DNA from 4 places in the Thalassospira sp. MIT121401 genome. Region 4 is predicted to be linked to each of the others. Evidence: predicted binding sites of a transcription regulator. Region 4 holds the regulator's gene; each other region holds the start of a gene.
What was found. The regulator PhoB, encoded in region 4, activates phosphate uptake and scavenging genes when phosphate is short. The targets are predictions, from matches to a motif close to TNTCATAAAACTGTCA.
Positions count from the first base shown of each region.

Region 1: the regulator PhoB is predicted to act here: its motif matches at 2,372-2,387, upstream of SIB88_RS14530 (deoxycytidylate deaminase).
Region 2: the regulator PhoB is predicted to act here: its motif matches at 2,749-2,764, upstream of phnD (phosphate/phosphite/phosphonate ABC transporter substrate-binding protein).
Region 3: the regulator PhoB is predicted to act here: its motif matches at 3,263-3,278, upstream of phnC (phosphonate ABC transporter ATP-binding protein).

Region 1 is NZ_CP138926.1:3,145,136-3,150,425, reverse strand. Features, by position in the region: tRNA gene SIB88_RS14545 (tRNA-Asp) at 108-184, opposite strand; gene SIB88_RS14540 (transcriptional regulator) at 452-955, opposite strand; gene SIB88_RS14535 (response regulator) at 1,003-1,497, opposite strand; gene SIB88_RS14530 (deoxycytidylate deaminase) at 1,780-2,253, opposite strand; gene pyk (pyruvate kinase) at 2,541-3,959, shown strand; gene SIB88_RS14520 (hypothetical protein) at 4,436-5,290, shown strand, end outside.
Region 2 is NZ_CP138926.1:3,944,667-3,949,956, reverse strand. Features, by position in the region: gene phnE (phosphonate ABC transporter, permease protein PhnE) at 1-757, opposite strand, end outside; gene phnC (phosphonate ABC transporter ATP-binding protein) at 754-1,551, opposite strand; gene phnD (phosphate/phosphite/phosphonate ABC transporter substrate-binding protein) at 1,637-2,605, opposite strand; gene SIB88_RS18230 (DeoR/GlpR family DNA-binding transcription regulator) at 2,834-3,637, shown strand; gene fumC (class II fumarate hydratase) at 3,798-5,189, shown strand; gene SIB88_RS18220 (DUF2867 domain-containing protein) at 5,264-5,290, opposite strand, start outside.
Region 3 is NZ_CP138926.1:4,520,875-4,526,164, forward strand. Features, by position in the region: gene SIB88_RS20715 (chloramphenicol acetyltransferase) at 1-371, opposite strand, end outside; gene phnE (phosphonate ABC transporter, permease protein PhnE) at 376-1,191, opposite strand; gene phnD (phosphonate ABC transporter substrate-binding protein) at 1,258-2,274, opposite strand; gene phnC (phosphonate ABC transporter ATP-binding protein) at 2,343-3,188, opposite strand; gene SIB88_RS20735 (Ldh family oxidoreductase) at 3,487-4,482, opposite strand; gene SIB88_RS20740 (META domain-containing protein) at 4,698-5,159, shown strand; gene SIB88_RS20745 (BCCT family transporter) at 5,256-5,290, opposite strand, start outside.
Region 4 is NZ_CP138926.1:940,143-945,432, forward strand. Features, by position in the region: gene pstA (phosphate ABC transporter permease PstA) at 1-765, shown strand, start outside; gene pstB (phosphate ABC transporter ATP-binding protein PstB) at 767-1,570, shown strand; gene phoU (phosphate signaling complex protein PhoU) at 1,593-2,315, shown strand; gene phoB (phosphate regulon transcriptional regulator PhoB) at 2,333-3,031, shown strand; gene SIB88_RS04195 (cation:proton antiporter) at 3,147-5,216, opposite strand.

The sequences.
Region 1 (5,290 bases), 2.2 Mb from region 4:
TGGTAAGGGGAGGTGGGAGCAGTGCGTTTGTACCGGGGATAAAAACAAAAAAGCACCAGCGGATGAACCGTGGTGCTTTTTTGAATGTCATTCCCATTGGGAGGGAATGGCGCGAGTGACGGGACTTGAACCCGCGGCCTCCGGCGTGACAGGCCGGCGCTCTAACCAACTGAGCTACACCCGCATGGTGTGTGGCGCGGTTTTTAGCAGTCACCCCATGGGGGCGCAAGCGGTTTTTGACCGGAATTTCAAATTTCTTTGTCGTTTCTTCTGTGGGTAGAAACCCGCCGTGATTGAGAAGCGTCAGGGTTCCGTTGCATCGGGCATTCCAGCATGCAGGCAGACGTCATGGTGCCGCGATATGCGGTGCAACGGACGGGATCAGGAAGGGATATTCGGATCGGGATCAGAAAGGCGGAAACGCAAACATGTTGATTGCGTTTCCAGAAGCCTATTCGCGGGGCTGTTCGTAGCGTTCGGCAAGTTTGGTCAGGGCCGCAACAGTTGCCTGTTCAACGGTCGAGCCAAAGCCGGTCACGCGGCCCGCAAGAATGACATAGAGTGAGTCAATATGCAGCTGGATGACCAGCAACTGTTTTTCATTGGCGGTGGTGCGGTCCGCCACGAAGTTTTCCATCGATTTTGCGATCTGCGTCATCAGCGGATACTGGAAGGTACCGCCAAGCGCCTTGACCGAATAGGCAAGGTCGGAGCTGGTCGCAACCGCATCCTGGCGTTTGGTTTTGTCGCCAAGCGCCTGAATGATCATGCGGCGGCAATCCATCAGATCCTTGCCGATATCACGCACAAAGGTTTCCGAGCTGCGCTGCACGACTTTTTCCAGCTCTTCGAGCTGTTCAGGCGACAGATTGATGTCAAAGCCCTTGACGAAGTTGACAGCCCGCCGCTTCAGGTCAGTCTGTGCGGGGATGATCTGAACATTCTTCTTTTTCATAGGCTCTTCCGGTTTCACGATTGCTCCGCTTCCCCAGTCATAATGGGTCATTCGTCAAGGCTCCTTCGGTCAGGGCCGTCGAACTGGACCTGTCTGCGGCGACGGTCGGGGCCGAAATACGTTCCGGTATTGATGAAACGTCTGGGCCGCGCGATGACCGACACCAGTCGGCTATAAAGTGCCTTGGCATTGAAAGGCTTGGCAAGAAATTCCGTAATGCCAAGGTCACGTGCAGTGGTCACGTAACGGTGTTCCGAATGTGCAGTCAGCATAATCACAGGAATGAACCTGTTGGGTGAATTGGTCGAATTGCGCATGACGTCAAGGAATTCAAGGCCATCCATGCCCCGGAGTCGCCATTCGCACACAACGATATCAATCTTTTCACTGCGCAGAACATCAAACGCGTCATTCGGTGTCTTTACGCGCTGAATGTGACTGGCGCCGAGATAGGCCAGCGTGTCGTACACTACTTGAGCTGAAATCTTGTCCCCGTCAACGATCAGAAAACTGATTTTACTAAAGTCGATTTTCGCGTTCATCCGGCCTCGTTTCCTGAGCATCATCACGAAATGCGTCGCTGTTCAGGGACCAACAGCAGCAAATCATTTCGGTTGCTGTTGTATAAACCCTTATACCTTTGTCTGGTTTCCAGCAAGGTCAAACCGCCCGTGAGAAGCCCCGAGAATCTGACAAATACTGACGCCGGACCAGCCGCTGGTTGTGAACAGAAAGCGCGATAGTCTTTTTTTTATTGGTGCTCGTACCCGAGTTGCACGCCCACCATATTGGGGGCTTTGGGCAATAGTAAAGGGGCTGATAGATTATTTCATCGGTTCGGTTGTGCCATCATCATCAATGACTTGCACGGCAACGCCGGATTCTTCGAACATCTCGGTCGAGATTTTCATATCCTGTTCCCAGCGTTCCAGAAAATCGGCGGTCAGTTTGGTTTTATCGACGAAAACCTCGGCGATGCCGGCCTGGATAATGGCGCGCGCACAGTCGCAGCATGGAAAATGGGTCACATACAGCGAACAGCCATCAAGGGATGTGCCGGTATAACTTGCATTATAAATGGCATTGCGTTCGGCATGTTCGGTATAGGCGTATTTTTCAGGACGCTGATGGCGGCTTTCGACTTCGTCATCGACGCCGCGCGGGAATCCGTTATAGCCGACTGCGCGGATTTCCTTTTTCGGGCCGATGACAACCGCACCGACCTGGGTGCTGCGGTCTTTTGACCAGTCTGCGATGTGGGCGGCGAGGCCCAGAAAACGGTGGTGCCATTTGCTCATCGAAAGAAGCCCTGTTTGCGTCACTGAAAAGCGGCAATCGACAGGTGATTGCCCATTGCCCGGATGCGTGTCCGGTTACCTTTTAAGAGGGGGCTTCTTGTAATTGTCCAGTGAAAAATCACATTTTTGTAAAGGCATTTAATGAAAAGCCCCTGTTCAAATAGGGGCTGATTGACTATTAAGGGGTTACCCCCAGAAAAAGATCAGGACGCCTTGACGCCTCGCCGCAGATGCAGGCCGAAGCGGCAGGGCTCACGTGTAAACCAAATAACAAGAGGTAGTAGCCGATGCGCCGTCAACGTAAGGCGAAAATCATCGCGACCCTGGGGCCGGCGAGTTCCAAGCCAGAAATCCTTGAGAAAATCGTAAAGTCGGGCGTCGATGTATTTCGCCTGAACTTTTCGCACGGGGAACACGCTGAACATCTGGCCCGGTTCGAAGCCATCCGCGCGGTCGAAGAAAAGCTCGGCCGTCCGATCGGAATTCTGATGGACCTTCAGGGGCCGAAGATCCGTGTTGGCACCTTTGCCGATGAAAAGGTCGAACTCGAAGCCGGCGATACCTTCACCTTTGATATGGACAAGACCCCGGGCACCAATAAGCGCGTCTCCTTGCCGCATCCCGAGGTCTATGCCGCATTGAAGCCGGGTGCGAACCTGTTGCTTGACGATGGCAAGCTGCGCATGCGCGTTGAAAAATGCGATGACAAGTCAGCCGAATGTACCGTGATCACCGGTGGTCCGCTGTCGAACCGCAAGGGTGTCAATCTTCCCGATGTGATGTTGCCATTGTCGCCGCTGACCGAAAAGGACCGTGCCGATCTGGTATATGGTCTTGAGATGGGCGTTGATTTTGTCGCCCTGTCATTCGTGCAGCGCCCGGAAGATGTCGCCGAAGCCCGCAAGATCATTCAGGGTCGTGCCGCCATCGTTTCCAAGCTCGAAAAGCCGCAGGCGATCGAGCATCTCGACGAGATCGTCGATCTGTCTGACATGGTGATGGTCGCCCGTGGTGACCTTGGCGTTGAATGCCCGCCCGAAGATGTGCCGATTCTGCAGAAACGCATCATCAAGGCCTGCCGCGAGGCCGGCAAGCCGGTGATTGTTGCGACCCAGATGCTTGATTCGATGGTATCCAACCCGGCACCGACCCGCGCCGAAGCATCCGACGTTGCAACCGCGATCTATGACGGTGCCGATGCCGTGATGCTGTCAGCAGAAAGTGCGGTTGGTAAATACCCGCTTGAAACCGTTTCGATCATGGACCGTATTCTGGTGCGTGTGGAACAGGATGAGCTGTATTTCCGCATGCGTGACGCCAACCGCCCGGATCCGGAACATAACGCACCGGATGCGATCAGTGCGGCGGCCCGTCAGGTGGCAAAAACCATCGGGTCCAAGGCAGTTGTCAACTATACCACGTCGGGTTCAACCGCATTCCGTGCCGCGCGTGAGCGTCCGGAAGTGCAGATCCTTGGCCTGACGCCGCGGATTCAGACCGCACGTCGTCTGGCGCTGTGCTGGGGCGTGCATCCGGTCTTTACCCGTGATGCGACCAACTTTGCCGAAATGGTCGGCATTGCCTGTGAAGTTGCCCAGCGCGAAGAATTCGCCGGACCGGGTGATTCGCTGGTGATTACCGCCGGTGTTCCGTTTGGTACTCCGGGGGCGACCAACATCCTGCGTATCGCATGGGTCAGCAACTGATCTGATATGATTTGATCCGGTAACGGATATCAAAACGGGCGGCCACAACGGTCGCCCGTTTTTTTATGCCCGAAATTTCCAAACGTGTCGTATCCGGGGGCTCGCCCGGAATTGGAAAAACCGTGAAGCCGGGACGGTCAGCAAATGGGGGCGAAGCGGACCGGGGAGGTGACCAAACCGGATAACTTCAGAGTAACTTCCGGGCGATGATCGGGGGCGAATATCAGCGGTTTGTTTAGGGCGCTGTATTGTTAATGTTTTTTTGAGTCTTTCCGCCGATAGTCTAGAGGTAATCAAGGCTGTGTCTGATGGCATCGGTCCTTGATGTTGGGGATTTAAATTTAGACGTCTTGTCTGGTTGTTTATCACGGTCAGTTCTGGTTAAACTGTTCTGACAAAACATAAAAACGACGGGTATCTGACTAATTGATACCCGATCCGCCGCCAGGCAAGGGACCAGGGGAATTGCTGCGATAATGCTGAGTTGGATGTTCAATCGGCAGAAAAACACCGGCGACGGGGGGCTTGACGATAAAGCCACGGCGAAGCTGCGTGATCTTGCTGACACTGTCCGTACAGTCGCACCCGATGCTTTTTCGGCTGATGCAGGAAACGCACGTGGGCGGTCGATCCCGCGCAAGAATTCCAGCGAAGAAATTTCAGAACAGACTGCTCTTGAGCATGCGGCCCGTTTGTCGAACGAAATGGCCTATGCCGAAGAAGACGAAGACGCACCGGATTTTGACAGCGATGTCCGTATGGATGTTGCCCGCCGTTTGCGCCGTCATCTTAATGATGTCAGCCCGTCCGAACGCCTTGAAATGGTCGAGGAGTTTGTCGCAGCCATTGCCAATATGGGCGATTGCTATCGTCCGCAGGTCATCAATCTGATCGAGCAGGAACTGGGGCATACGCCCTATATGACCCGTCAGGCGGCAAGCCGTCTGCGTCAGGATATCCAGGCGATTGGGCGCGTGTCGATTGGCGAATATATCGAACTTCTAAGTGATTCCGACTTCCTTGATATCATGCGCGGGCGCGGTGAATTTGTTCAGACCGCCGCAGAACGCGCACGCGAAGAACAGGAAGCCGCAGCCAAGGCACGCCTGATCGAGCAGCAGGCCGAAAAAGAAAAAAGCAGTCTTTTGAACCGGTTGCTGTCATCTGATGACGCGCCGCGCAACGTTGTTGCCATGACGCCGCATTTCACAGAACGCAAGGTCGCCAAACCCAAATCGCCGGAAGGGGATCTTTTGGGCGGGCAGAGCCGCATTTCGCGTCAGGCCCAGCGCCGTATCGCCCATTTCATCATGGCATCGCTGTTTGATACT
Region 2 (5,290 bases), 1.6 Mb from region 4:
TCACACCAATGATGCAAAGGGTGATGGCCAGCGCAAAGTCATAGTCATATCGGCCAAACGCATTCAGAAGCGTCGATCCGATGCCGCCAGCACCGACAATGCCGACAATCGCCGACGCACGCAGGTTGCTATCAAGCTGATAGATCGAAAGACCGATCTGACGGGGCATGATTTGCGGAATGACGGCATAAAGCAGGGTGACAAAGGTCGCCCCGCCCGCAGCACGGATGGCTTCGACCTGTCCCCAGTCGATTTCCTCGATCCGTTCGGCCAGCATTTTGGCGACAAAACCGATGGAATAGACCGTCAGGGTCAGGATACCGGCAAGCGGGCCGAAACCGACTGCTTTGACAAACAGGATGGCGACAATGACCGGGTGGAAGGAACGGGCAACGATGATCACGCCACGCCCGATGGTATAAAGCCATTTCGGTGCGATGTTCGATGCCGATGCAAAGGCAATCGGAACGCTCAGTGCCAGACCCAGAAGGGTCGAGACAATGGCGATCTTGATGCTTTCCATAAAGCCGTCAAACAGCAACTCGCCACGGATGAAGCTTGGCGGGAAGGCACCCTTGAAAATGCGAATGGCGCGCGGAACACCATCCTGGATACGGTCCCAGTCAAAGGGCAGGCTGGTCATAGCCCACCAGACATAGGCCACAGTCGCGATCAGAAGACCCCAGCGCAACACAGGGTTGGCAATAAAGGGTGGCTTCTTCCATGTGCGGCCCGTTGATTGAACGGTGCTGCTCATCGTGCTGCTACCTCGCGCAGGTGGGTGTTGCTTTCGGCACCACCGCGTTCTTCGGCCGGAACACCGGCATAGATTTCATCCATCGCGTCATTGTTCAGATCGGTCGGTTCGCCGTCGAAAATGATGCGGCCAAACCGCATGCCGACGATGCGCTGGGTATATTCCTTGGCTTCGTTGACGTTATGGATGTTGATCAGAACCGGCAGATGCAGCTCGGACGCCAGGGCGCGCAGCAGTTCCATGATCTGGCGCGACGTTTTCGGATCAAGCGACGCGGTCGGTTCGTCGGCCAGCAGGATTTCTGGTTCCTGCATCAGGGCGCGGACAACGCCAACACGCTGACGTTCGCCGCCGGAAAGTTCGTCGGCGCGTTTGTCTGCATAATGGGCGATCCCGACACGTTCCATCAGATGAAATGCACGGTCGATGTCTTCTTGCGGATATTTGCGGGTCACGGCACGCCAGGCCGGAAGATAGCCAAGGCGCCCGGATTGAACATTTTCCATGACCGTCAGGCGGTCAATAAGGTTAAAGCCCTGGAACACCATGCCGATACGGCGGCGCGCCAGACGCAGCGCCTTTCCTTCAAGCTTGGTCAGTTCGGTGCCATTGAGTTCGATGGAGCCCGATGATGGCTCAACAAGGCGGTTGATACAGCGCAGAAGGGTACTTTTACCCGCCCCGGATGCGCCAATGATCGAAACCACGCTTTCGCCAGGTACTTCAAGGTTCAGGTTCTTCAACACTGCCTTTTCGTCGCCATAGCGTTTTACAAGTTCTTTGATACGCAGCATTGCGTTACCCCGGTTTGAATGGGAGACGACACAGGGCCACGGCAAGCCGGGCCCTGTGATGTTTTCGTCAATTGATTGAGGTGAATTACTTCAGGTTGTCCGGGGTGTATTTGACACCGTTGGCAGCCTGGATTTCACGAATGACGGCCCAGTCTTCCTGATAGGTGACCGGCAGGAACTTCGACACACCCTTGAATTCTTCACCAAGGGCGGTGCCCTTCATGTCGAAGGTAAAGAAGGCTTCCTTGATCTTTTCGATCAGTTCCGGCTTCAGGTTATAGGCATAGTTGAACGAAGTGGTCGGGAACGGCTTGCTTTCGTAGATGATCTTGACTTCTTTGGGATCATAAAGGTCGCGCTGGGCCATACGTTCGACAACTTCGGAGGCAACCGGGGCTGCGTCATAGTCACCGGCGACAACACCGAGGATCGACTGATCGTGGGAACCGGAATAGACGACTTCGTAATCCTGTTCCGGAACAATGCCCTGACCCGGAAGAAGGGCGCGCGGTGCCAGGTTGCCCGAGTTCGAGGTCGGCGAAGTGTGGGCAACACGCTTGCCTTTCAGGTCGGCCGGGGTGTTGATGCCGCTGTCAACGCGGGTGTAAAGCTGAAGTGTGTAACCGAAACGACCATCATCGCCACCCATCAGGGCGAACGGAACCGCACCGGCAAGGTTGACGGCAAACGGGGTCGGACCGGTCGAGAAGCCGGCAACATGCAGACGGCCGGAACGCATGGCTTCGACTTCGGCCGAGTTCGACTGAACCGCAAAGAAGTGAACGTCCTTGCCGGTTACTTTTTCAAGATGCTCAAGGAACGGCTCCCAGATGTCGGCATAAACGGCCGGGTCTTCGACCGGGGTATATGCAAAGACAAGGGTGTCGGGATCAACAAGCTGATCGGCGGGCGGTGCATCGGCAACCAGATCGCCATCCATGTCGCAATAAATCGGATCAAGATCGCCACGCGCGATGCAGTCGTCAGCCGCAGCTGCCGGGCTGGCGGCGAAGCCAAACATACCAACCGCAGCAAGCAGTGTGGTGAGTTTCAAAACGTCAGTTTTTTTCGGATGTGAAAACACGGCTACCGAACCTTTCTTCCCTGTGAACGCTGGATTTCAGCCATTTGTGATGTGGTTTTGTTGGTTTTATTGTTGCTTTTAACAACATTATGGGTTCGGAAAAGTTGAGAAATCAACATAAAACTGTAACAAAAGATTTCAGCAGAGGTTGCTAGAATGCCTGTATCATCATGAAAGCCGCCAATATTCAAAGGGGATATGGCTTTGCGTTTGGGAAAAAAAGAACGCCAACAACGCATTCTCCATGAACTTCAGGTTCACCCGCATGTGAGAGTTGCCACATTGGCCGAGCGATTCGACGTGGCGACCGAAACAATTCGCCGCGATCTTGATGCGCTCAGCAATGAAGGCCTGATCAAGCGCGAGTTTGGCGGGGCATCGGCCCGGCCGATGGGCCATCAACCCGATCTGGCCGAACGCCAGTTATCGGCCGTTGCCGGGTTTGAACGGATTGGCATGCTGGCCGCCGATATGGTGCGTTCAGGCGATGTTGCGATGATCGATGCCGGATCAACCGTGCCACAGATCGCCCCGTTTCTTGCAGCACGGCGCAGCCCCTTGCCCCGGACCTTTTTGACCAATTGCTATGCGGTCGTGCAGGGCATGGCTGATCTTTGCGATTATGATGACGTCCTGATGTGCCCGGGTCAGTATGACCGGCGTGAAAATGCGGTTTACGGAACGGATACGGTCGAATATCTGCGCCGTTTTCATGCCAATATCGCCTTTATCGGGGCATCCGGCGTATCGCGCCAGGGATTTAGCGACGTCAACCGTCGCGCTGTCGCGGTCAAACGCGCCATGATGGAACGGTCAGACGAAACCTGGCTGATGGTGGATCATACCAAGTTCGATCAGCGCTATCTTGAAAATGTCGCACCACTCGAAGATCTGACGGGGATCATAACCGACCGTGCCCCGGCCCCGGAAATCGCATCCCAGCTTGAACGGGCCGGCATCAGATTGCTGGCCTGGCAGGAACAGATGGAAAAGGCGGGCTAGGCCGATCGGGCAATAAATGCAAACAAATCTTATTTGCATTTGCCTTTGGGCATGTTCCGAACCATATTTCTGGGCGACGTCCCGCGTTGAAGCGCACGGGATTGTTGCACCGGGTTTCCCGCCCCGGTCAGTTTGACGTCTGACACGGAGGATATCTATCGTGACTACAACAGTGACCACCCGTACTGAACAGGACACCATGGGCGAAATCGAGGTGCCCGCAGACCGGTATTGGGGGGCGCAAACCCAGCGTTCAAAACAGAATTTCCGCATTGGTGGCGAACGGATGCCCGATGCCCTGATCAAGGCGTTCGGCATTCAGAAGCTGGCAGCAGCGCGTGCCAATGCTGCCCTTGGCAATCTTGACCCGGAACTGGCCAAGGCGATCGAGGCCGCGGCACTCGAAGTTGCCGATGGCAAATTGCTCGATCATTTTCCGCTGGTTGTCTGGCAGACCGGGTCGGGTACCCAGACCAACATGAATACCAACGAGGTGATCGCCAACCGTGCGTGTGAAATCCTTGGCAAACCGATGGGCATGCGCGATCCGGTTCATCCCAATGATCACGTCAATCGCGGGCAATCCTCCAATGACAGTTTCCCGGCTGCGATGCATATCGCCGCGGTGGTGGAAATTGAACGGGCGCTGAAACCGGCCCTGAAACATCTGAAACAGGCGCTTGATGACAAGGTCGCGGCCTTTGCCGATATTGTCAAAATCGGCCGAACCCATATGCAGGACGCCGTCCCGCTGACACTGGGACAGGAATTTTCCGGTTATGCGGCGCAAATCGAACTGGGGCTGGAACGGGTTGAAGATGCGCTGAAACGGCTGCGCAAACTGGCCCAGGGCGGGACTGCTCTTGGCACTGGTTTGAACGCGCCCAAGGGCTTTGACGTTGAATTTGCCAAACAGGTTTCCGAGATTACCGGACTTGATTTTTCAACCGCTGAAAACAAGTTCGAGGCCCTGGCTGCACATGATGCCTGTGTTGAAATGTCTGGTGTCATGAATGTGCTGGCCGCATCCCTGATGAAGATCGGCAACGATATTCGTTTGCTGGGATCGGGGCCGCGCTGTGGTCTTGGCGAATTGATCCTGCCGGCCAACGAGCCCGGATCATCCATCATGCCGGGCAAGGTGAACCCGACCCAGGCCGAAGCATTGACCATGGTCTGCGCACAGGTGATGGGCAACCACGTCGCCGTGACAGTTGGCGGTTCGAACGGGCATCTTGATCTTAATGTGTTCAAGCCGGTGATCATTTATAACCTGCTGCAATCGGTGCGCCTGATTGCCGATGCGTCGGTCAGTTTTGCTGATAATTGTGTGGCCGGGCTTGAAGCCGATCAGGAAAAGATCGACCATTATGTCGAACAAAGCCTGATGCTGGTAACCGCACTGGCCCCGCATATCGGATATGATAATGCGGCGGCCGTTGCCAAAAAGGCCCACAAGGATCGCAGCAGTCTTAAGGAAGCCTGCATGGCGCTTGGTTTCCTTGACGGGGAAAAGTTCGATGAACTGGTTCAGGCCCGCGACATGATCTGATCACGCTGATCCGATCCATTCCGATTTTCCAAGGCCGGGCACTGTTTGTCCGGCCTTTTGCGTGCCCGAACAAGTTATCTGCTGCCATAGGCAGCATTCAG
Region 3 (5,290 bases), 1.0 Mb from region 4:
ACGTCATGCTTAAGTGTCACGCGTTTTTCCCGACGCCAGTCAAAGAAGGCCGGATCATCATCGCCAAGCTCATAGGCGCTTGATCGATACTGGAAGTGATGCATGGATGCCCGGTCCATCGGATGTTGCCCGGGATTGATTCGGGTATGGGCCGCGATATTCACGAATTTTCCGATATCGGAATAGATGATCTCGCTGTCATTCACGACATAGGAATAATCACCCATTTTCGTTTCGCGCATTGATGTCCGTGGACCGACCTCGGTCCAGACACCCATTTCGCAATCAACAACCGTCGCAGTGGCATCAATGGTCGGATATTCCGAAAGCGCCTTCATGGCCGGTTTGGCCTGCGTGATTTGAAAAGTCATCTGATCACGTCACCAACTTGCGCAGACGCTGGGAAACCATATCCAGCAGGCTGACCGAAATGATTATGATGATCATGACGGCCGCGGTTTCGGCGTAATAGAACCCGCGAATATATTCCCAAAGCACCATGCCAATCCCGCCCGCACCGACGATACCAAGGACCGTGGCCGACCGTACGTTGGACTCAAACCGGTAAAGCGAATAGGAAATCCAAAGCGGCAGGACTTGCGGGATTACGCCAAAAATAACTTCCTGAAGTGCATTGGCCCCGGTTGCGCGGATGCCTTCGACCGGTTCGGGATCAATCGCCTCGACGGCCTCGGAAAACAGTTTGGCAAGAACACCTGTGGTGTGGATCCAAAGTGCAAGAACACCGGCAAACGGACCAAGCCCCACCGCCACAACGAACAGCATGGCAAAGACCATTTCGTTAATGGCACGGAAGGAATCCATCAAACGGCGAACCGGCTGATAAACCCAGACCGGCACGATATTTTCAGAGGACAGAATGCCAAACGGGATCGAACACACGATTGAAAGCGCCGTTCCCCAGATCGCGATCTGGATGGTGATCCACATTTCTTCGACATAGGTCTTCCACATCAGGAAGTCCGGCGGAAAGAAACCTTCTGCGAAATCGACCATATTGCCGCTGTTTTCAAACAGGGCCATCGGGCGCATATCCGCACCTTCCCACGACATGGCCAGAAGACCAAGAATGACCGCCCAAAGCAAAAAGCTTGATGCCGAGCGTTTCCGGTCCCTTGGCGGAAGCTCCGTTGCGACAGATGACGCGGAAGAAATGCTGCTATTCATCATGTTAATCCCGGATGGTAAATGCAAACAGGGAGCACACGGTCCGTGCGCTCCCTGTCGGAAGATCGATTACTCGTAGGAAACGAGGATTTCGAGTTCAGCCAGTTTCTTGTCGATTTCAGCAACGCGTGCTGCTTTTTCGTCTGCTGACAGTTCTTCGGTGTTCTGGATTTTCAGCTTGTTCTTATAAAGTTCAAGCTGACGGATCGGGTAAAGCTGCGCGTTCGAGCTTTCCATGAATTTACCCATACCGTCCTGGATACCTGCCAGAACCTTGTTGGCACCTTCAACATCGCCCATACGGCCATATCCAAGGAAGAAGGCCTTGATTTCGGATTTCAGTTCGCGCGACAGGTCCTTGCGGTAAACCATCGGGTCAGACGGGATCAGCGGCGAGGTCCAGATCACTTTGACCTTTTCGGTGATTTCCGGCTTGTTCATTTCGGTACGTGCGAGCTGCTCGGAATTGTTGGCAGCAACATCAACCTGCTTGTTGGCGGTCGCCATCAGGTTGGTTTCGTGGTTCGCATTGCGAACGGTCTTGAAGCAATCCTTCGGATCAACACCGTTCTGCGCAAAAACGTAATAGGTCGGAACCAGGAAGCCCGAGGTCGAGTTCGGATCACCGATACCGAAATTGAGCGAGCCATCACATTTCAGCATGTCGGCAAGGGTATTGAGCTTGTCGTTATCTGCCTGGGTGATGATGTGGGAATAATATCCGTTCGAACCATCGGATTTGGACGTCTGAACGAAAACTTCACCACCAGCACGGTCAACGGCTTCCATCGCCGACTTGTTGCCAAACCAGCCAACATGAACCTTGCCAAAACGCATGCCTTCGATGATGCCGGCATAGTCCGGGGCAAAGAATGCCTCGATTTCCTTGCCGAGCGCTTTTTCCATGTCGTCGATCATCGGCTGCCACTGGGCTTTGAGGTTCGAGCTCGACTCAGTCGAGATGAAGCCGAAAACCAGCTTTTCCGGATCCTGTTCGAGCGGCTTGTACTCAACATCAGCAGCAGCAATGCCCGATGCCAGCAAGGTTGCAGCCAGTGCTGCAGATGCAATTGTCTTGGCGATCATAAGAAGTCCCCTGTCAAATATGAATTGGACGTGTGTCGATGAGGTAAGGCAGTCAAAACGTGACCCGGCTAGCTTGTCGCGATGGCCAGATCCTTTTTCGCAACCGGCTCAATCGCGGGACGTGTTTCATCCCCGGAACCATCTGCAAAAAGCTCGGAAGAATATTCGCCGTACAATTCGCGCAGGAATTCCGGCGTCAACTGGGTGGAGGGCCCGTCAAATACGACAGCACCATCGCGCATGGCGATGGTGCGTTTGCAATAGTCTTTTGCGTAGTCAACCTGATGAAGGGACACGATCACGGTCACGTTGTCTTCACGGTTCACACGATCAAGGGTATTCATCACCTTGCGCGAGGATGCCGGATCAAGCGACGCGATCGGCTCATCGGCAAGAATAAGACGCGCACCCTGGGTGATGGTCCGGGCAATTGCTGCGCGCTGTTGCTGCCCGCCGGAAAGATTGCGGGCCTTTTTGGTCGCATGCGCATCAATACCGACACGATGCAATGCGGCCATGGCACGCATTTTTTCGGATTTGGTAAACAGGCCAAGTGATCCGCGCCAGGCCGGGACGCGCCCCAAAAGCCCCATCAGCACATTGGTCAAAACCGACAGGCGGCTGACCAGATTGAATTGCTGGAAAACCACACCGATTTCTGCGCGCACCTTGCGGGCGCCGCGCGAAATCTTGCCATTTTCCTGAATTGTTTCGCCAAACACGACGATCTTGCCACCGTCGCGATCACCGCGCAGCAATCCGGCAACATGGCGGATCAATGTTGATTTTCCCGAACCGGAAGCACCGATAAGCGCAACCATTTCGCCTTCCCGCACCTGTAACTTCACATTTTTCAGTGCGCGTTTGTCACGGGTAAAGCTTTTGTTCAGCCCAGAAATATCTACAACCAGCATCAAGAAATCGCCTGCATGTGTTTCGCTGGATGACGAAGCTACGCATGAACGGCGACTCTACGGTGACACTGATGTTACAGTTCGATGATTACGGCGCTCTGTTTACGCCAACAACAATCAAACTCGTCTATACATCAAATATATTTTCAGTAATTTCAAAAGTACATCGATGCAGATAAATCATATTTAAAATGATCTTGTAAAAATAGAAAAATAAATCAGAATATCTCAAAACAAAAAACCTGCACATGCACCATGACCTGCGCAGATTTTCATTCAAAATATATCGTTATTTATTTTACGTGATTTCTTCGATTGCGGAAATCACATCATCTTCGATTTCAAGGCCGTCAATTTCAGCAATGGCGCGCGCTGATTTACCGCGCCGTCCCGGAAGACGCACACCGTCTTCGGCGGCAATTTCATTAGCAATCGCAGCAAGATGATCCATGACACCGGCCCCGCCCGTCGACGCCGGATCAATTGCAATGATCATTTGGCCCAAAGCAGGCGGCTTGCCCTTGTCATCAAACAGGGATGATGACTGATGACCGAATTGCGCCCCGGTGAGACCGGCCGCGAGAAGTTCGACCATCATTGCCAATGCTGCACCCTTGACGCCGCCAGCAGGGACCATGGTTCCATCCAGTGCCTTGACGGGATCGGTTGTCGGGTTCCCGTCCGTGTCAAATGCCCAATCATCGGGAATTTCGACACCCTTTTGCTTTGCCGCCATGATTTTTCCGCGTGCGACTTTCGACAGAGCAAGGTCAATGATCACAGGATCGCCTGCACTTCCGACCGGAACCCCAAAAGCAATCGGGTTGGTCCCGAACATTGGGCGCCGACCGCCCCACGCCGCCATTGCCGCCGGGGCATTGGCAAACATCATCGCCGCCAGGCCCTGTTCTGCAAGGCGTTCGACCGTCAATCCCATAACACCGGCATGATGGGATTTAAAAATTGATGCAACAGCAATCCCCTGCTGGCGGACCATGTCAGGCAAATGATCCATCATCAAATCCAGCGCAGGATAAGCAAACCCGTATTGCGCATCAATCCGCAAGACACCCGGTGCCGGCTTTTCCATTTGCGGCGTAGCATTGCCATCGACTTTTCCTGCGCGGGCCTGTGCGGAATAGGCCGGAACGCGCCGGAAACCGTGACCACCCTGTCCGGATGCTTCTGCGGCAACCAGCGCGGTCGCAACGGATGCTGCATTGTTCCGGCTGACATTGCAACGCATCAAAGCATCGCAAACAAGCGTATGAGCATCTGACAGGGAAATTTTCATGATGGATCTGACCTTGGGTAACAGCGGAAAACGCCATGGGCGGGATTGCTGTTACAATAAGCCGATGCCCGGTCAACAGGCAAAGGTGTTTTACCGTTTTCTTGCACTGCACATCATATGGCCTGTCGGCGCAAACATCTGAAGTTGTGCTAAAATCCTGCCTTAAACTTTCGATACGTTTCATCATCAGCCTCACCCAACACAGGGATAGTGACATGCGCACCACAAAACCGATCATGTTTTCCGCCGTCGCGATGACAGGCGCGCTGCTTTTGTCTGCATGCAATACGACCGGACAGATGAATACCGGGGGTGCCTGGAAAAATGTCACGGGCAAGGACTGGCACCTAACCATGCTGTCCGATGGCGGACAGACATTTACATTTACACCGACATCGCCAATGCAACCCAGTGCTGTCTTTTCAGAGGATGGAAAGGTTAACGGGTCTTCGGGCTGCAACAGTTATTTTGGCACCTATGATCAGGATGGCAATCAACTGACATTTTCGCCACTCGGCGCGACCCGCAAGATGTGTCTTAATGGCGCGATGGCGATCGAGGCAGCTTTTAACAATGCGACAACACAGGTCACGCACTGGAAACTTGGCAATGACCAACTGGTTCTGATTGACCGGGATGGCAAAACCATCATGACGTTTACAACCAAGGCCCCGTAAGCCAATAAACGGCTTGATGAACGCAAATAAAAAGGGCGCCAAACGGCGCCCTTTTGTTGTTTCCGGCGATGTTTTCGATCGCTTTCAAACCGGAAATCAGTCGTCGGTTTTGGTTGCTTCGGATTTCGGAC
Region 4 (5,290 bases):
TACAATGCGCTGGTCGAAGACGGTGCGGTCGAAAAGCAGTTCCATGCCCGCTTCTTTACCAGTGGTGACTCCCGCGAGCCGGAACTTGCCGGTATCTGGGGGGCGGCTGTCGGGTCATTCTATACCCTGCTTGTGACCTTGGCCCTGTCCTTCCCGATCGGGGTTCTTGCGGCGGTCTATCTTGAGGAATTCGCACCGAAGAACCGGTTCACGACAATTGTCGAAGTCAATATCAACAACCTTGCTGCTGTGCCGTCGATTGTGTTCGGTCTGCTTGGTCTGGAGGTCTATCTCAATGTCATGCATCTGCCGCGTTCGGCCCCGGTTGTCGGTGGCTTGACGCTCGCACTCATGACCTTGCCGACCATCATCATTGCGTCGCGTGCAGCGATCAAGGCGGTTCCGCCGTCAATCCGCCAGGCGGCCCTTGGTCTTGGTGCCTCGCCGGTTCAGACCGTAACCCACCATGTGCTGCCGCTGGCGATGCCGGGCATTCTGACCGGGACGATCATTGGGATGGCACAGGCACTTGGTGAAACGGCACCGCTTTTGATGATCGGCATGGTTGCCTTCATCGTTGATATCCCGGGTGGTGCACTTGATCCGGCAACGGTTCTGCCGGTCCAGATCTATCTTTGGGCAGACAGCCCGGAACGTGCCTTTGTCGAGAAAACCTCGGCAGCGATTATGGTGTTGCTGGCCTTCCTGATCCTGATGAATGGACTGGCTGTGTATCTGCGCAAAAAATTTGAACGGAAGTGGTAAAATGGCTGCTGTATCCCAGAGCGCAATGACGGCAGAGCCGTCGGTCGCAAGCCCGAAAATGACGGCACGTGACCTTAATCTTTTCTATAGCGACAACCAGGCGCTGTTCGATGTCAATCTGGATATCGTCGAACGTCAGGTTACCGCTTTGATCGGCCCGTCGGGTTGTGGCAAGTCGACCTTCCTGCGGTGCATGAACCGCATGAATGACACGATTGATGGTGTGACCATCAATGGCAAGGTGACCCTTGATGGCCGCGATATCTATGACAAGCGGATCGACGTTGTTCAGTTGCGCGCGCGTATCGGGATGGTGTTCCAGAAACCGAACCCGTTCCCGAAATCGATCTATGACAACGTGGCCTATGGCCCGCGTATTCATGGGCTGGTCAATTCGCGTGACGAACTTGATGAAATTGTCATGACCTCGCTTGAGCGTGCCGGTCTTCTCAAGGAAGTAAAAGATCGCCTGCAATCGCCCGCTACCGGTCTTTCGGGTGGTCAGCAGCAGCGTCTTTGCATCGCACGTGCGGTCGCGGTCAGTCCGGAAGTCATTTTGATGGACGAGCCGTGCTCGGCACTTGATCCGATCGCAACGGCAAAGGTCGAAGAGCTGATTGACGAACTGCGTTCGAACTACACGATCGTGATCGTGACGCACTCCATGCAGCAGGCTGCGCGTGTATCGCAGCGGACCGCATTTTTCCACCTTGGCAAGCTGGTAGAAGTTGGTGAAACCGATCAGATCTTCACCAACCCGAAAGACGACCGCACCAAGGGTTACATTACCGGTCGCTTTGGTTAAGCGATACGAGGAGAACGCATAAATGGCTGACGACAAAACACATATCGTGAGTTCGTTCGACGAGGAACTGACCCGTCTGAACAACATCATCTCGCAGATGGGCGGGCTTGCAGAAAGTCAGCTGATCTCTGCGATCCGCTCTATTGTAAAGCGTGACTCGGAACTGGCTGAAAAAGTCATTCTTTCAGACCATCGTATCGATGTTCTTGAACAGGAAGTGCAGGACTTTGCGGTCCGTCTTCTGGCCCTGCGCCAGCCGATGGCTGATGACCTGCGTCAGGTCGTGACGGCGCTTAAGCTGTCCAATGATCTTGAGCGTATTGGTGATTTGGCCAAGAACATTGCCAAACGTGCCCAGGTCCTGAACCAGATCCCGCCGATCCGTCCGGTTCAGGTGATCCCGAACATGGGCAAGCTGGCCCAGGAAATCATCAAGGATGTTCTCGACGCCTATATCGAAGGTGACGCCGAAAAGGCGGAACGCGTCTGGGCGCGCGATCAGGAAGTCGATGACATGTACAATTCGCTGTTCCGCGAATTGCTGACCTACATGATGGAAGATCCGCGCAACATTACGGCATCGACCCACATGCTGTTCATCGCCAAGAACATCGAACGTATTGGCGATCATGCCACCAACATCGCCGAAACGATCTATTACCGGATCAAGGGCGAAGACCTGCCGGCAATCGACCGGCCAAAAAATGATGCAGCGAACTTTGCTGTTGTCGAACCGAATGAGTGACACTGGAGCATAGGAAGATGGACCCAACGGTTCTTATCGTCGAGGACGAAGCTGCAATCGTAACCATGTTGCGCTACAACCTCGAACGTGAGGGGATGCAGGTTGTCGAAGCCGGTGACGGTGACGAAGCGTTGAAAATTCTTGCTGAAACGCATGTTGATCTTGTCCTTCTGGACTGGATGTTGCCGGTCATGTCGGGGATTGAGGTTTGCCGTCAGATCCGCCGCAAGCCCGAAAGCCGGGATTTGCCGGTCATCATGGTGACTGCGCGCGGCGAAGAAGGGGATCGCATTCGCGGGCTTGATACCGGTGCTGATGACTATGTCACCAAACCGTTCGCGATTGGCGAATTGCTGGCACGTATTCGCGCACTTCTGCGCCGATCCGGTCCGGCGCAACCACAAGGGCAGTTGGTCTATTCCGATATCGAAATGGATCTTGCCGCCCATCGCGTCAGCCGCAATGGCAAGGCCATCCACCTTGGTCCGACCGAATTTCGTCTTCTGCGCTACTTCCTTGAACATCCGGGGCGTGTTTTCTCCCGCGAGCAGCTTTTGAATGCTGTTTGGGGACCGAACATTTATGTCGAAACCCGTACAGTTGATGTGCATATCCGCCGCCTGCGCAAGGCCCTGAATGATGTCAAAGGTACCCGCGACATCATCCGGACGGTTCGGGCGGCCGGCTATGCGCTGGACTCGGAAACTGCGGCCTGATTGATCCGGCCACAAGGCCGGGCTGCTGGCTGGCTGGTTGGATGGCTCGTCGGAAAAATCCTGACAATCAGATCAAACAAAACCCCCGTTGCCACAGGCAGCGGGGGTTTTGCATTTAGCTGTCTTTAGTTTTGCCGCGTGTGGTGCGGCCTGACCGGGATGTAGCCAGTTTGTCTGATGACGCTGTCTTTGTCGCCGGTTTGCGGGGCGCTGCTTTTTTGGCCGGTGTGGTTTTGCCCGACGTTGTTTTGCCCGACGTTGTTTTGGTTGCGGCGGGTTTTGTCGCAACCTTGCGCGCGGTTGTTTTCTTTGGCGTGGCACGCGACGCAGGTTTCTTTGCCGTCGGTTTGGGTTTTGCGGTTTGCGCAGCCGTGCCGGATGCCTTTGTTGTTTTCGCGGTCGCCGGGGACGCAGATGCCGCAGATGGTGTTGTCGCTGGTGCGACGTCTGATGCCGGTGCTGTTTGTGCCGGTTCCGGGGCTTTTTTACGCTGGGTCCTTGGCGCCAGTTCGTTCATCAACAGCATGTCGGCGCGCCGGAACTTGGCGATTTCGGCATCAATGTCTTCTTGTGGCACGTCACAGGCCGACAGCACATGATCCGAAAGCCGAAGGCCGGTTTCCAGTACTTCGGGAATTGCCGCATCGGCCCCGCTGCGCGATAGCGGGCCAATATGGGTGATGTCCTGGGCGCGGGCAAAGATCTTGAGATGCGGATAATGCTGACGTAGAAGCGCAACGGTCTTTTCGGTTGCATGCGGGTTACCCATGGCAACAACCGCAATGCGCGCTTCATCGGTGTGGGCGGCGCGGAATGTTTCCGGGCGCGATCCATCGGCAAAGAATACGGGAAGTCCCTCTGCACGGCCGCGCGAAACCTGTTGGGCATCACTGTCGAGAACAATGAACGGAATATCGCGGGTTTTCAAAAGACGCGCCAGAACCCGGCCAACACGCCCGCTGCCGATGACCAGAACATGCTGGTGGATGCCTTCGGTTTCATCCGAGATCGGGCCAAGCTGGTCGTCTTCCTTGGGATGCAGCTTTTCCTCGATCCGGTGGCCAAGATTGATTAGGGTCGGTGTTAATGCCATCGACAAGGCAACCACCGGGATCAGCATCGCAGCAAGATCGCGCGGAATTGCACCATTCTGGGCCGCCAGTGCAAACATGACGAATGCAAATTCACCGCCTGCTGCCAGGCTCATCGCAACACGAAGGGCCGAACCCCGTTCGAACCGGATCGCCAAGGACAAGACAAACAGAACGGCCGTCTTGATGACAAGCAATGCAATCAGCCACAGCAGCACACTGCCAAACTGTTCATAGACAACATTGGCATTGACCGACATCCCGACCGACATAAAGAACAGCGACAGGAAAACGCCACGGAATGGCGCGATATCGGCTTCGATCTGATGACGGAATTCGGTTTCGGCCAGCATTACACCGGCAATGAACGCGCCAAGTGCCATCGAAAGTCCGGAAACCTCGGTCAGGGTGCTGGCGGCAAGAACAACGAACAGGGTGCCAATCGCAAACAGTTCCGGGTTTTTAAGCGACGCGATATACCGAAACAGATGCGGCAAAAGATATCGTCCTGCGACCAGAAGCAGGGCGACAGAACCGAAGCCAAGAAGAATACTGATCCACGGGCTGGTTTCGGTGCCGGCATTGCCCGCCGCCTGAACCATGATCAGGAACGGACCAACCGCCACGTCCTGGACCAGAAGGATTGCAAGGGCGGCCCGCCCGAAACGGGTATTGAGCTGTCGGTCATCGGACAACTGTTTCAGGATGATCGCGGTTGATGACAGGGCAAGCGCACCGGCAATAACAAGGGATGCTGCCAATGGCAGATCAAGTAGCGCCAGAACGCCCATGATCGCAGCCATTGAAACCAGGATCTGCAACAGGCCGAGTGCGGCAAACCGCCCGCCAATGACGCGCAATCGTTCGCGCGACAGTTCAAGCCCGATCATGAACAGCAGAAAGACAACCCCCAGTTCGGCAACTGTGGAAATGTCTTCGCGTTCGGTAATCAGTCCAAACCCGAATGGCCCGATGCAAAATCCGCCGATCAGAAAACCGATAATCGAATTGGCGCGCAAACGATGCGCGATGGGTACTGCAACCACAGCCGCAGCAAGGATCAGGAACAGCTCGAACAGAACGCTGTGATGCATGGTCAGAATCGATCCGGCAAAGCAGATAAATATTTGAAAACAACGAGATGATCAGGATAGCGGAATTGAACGGT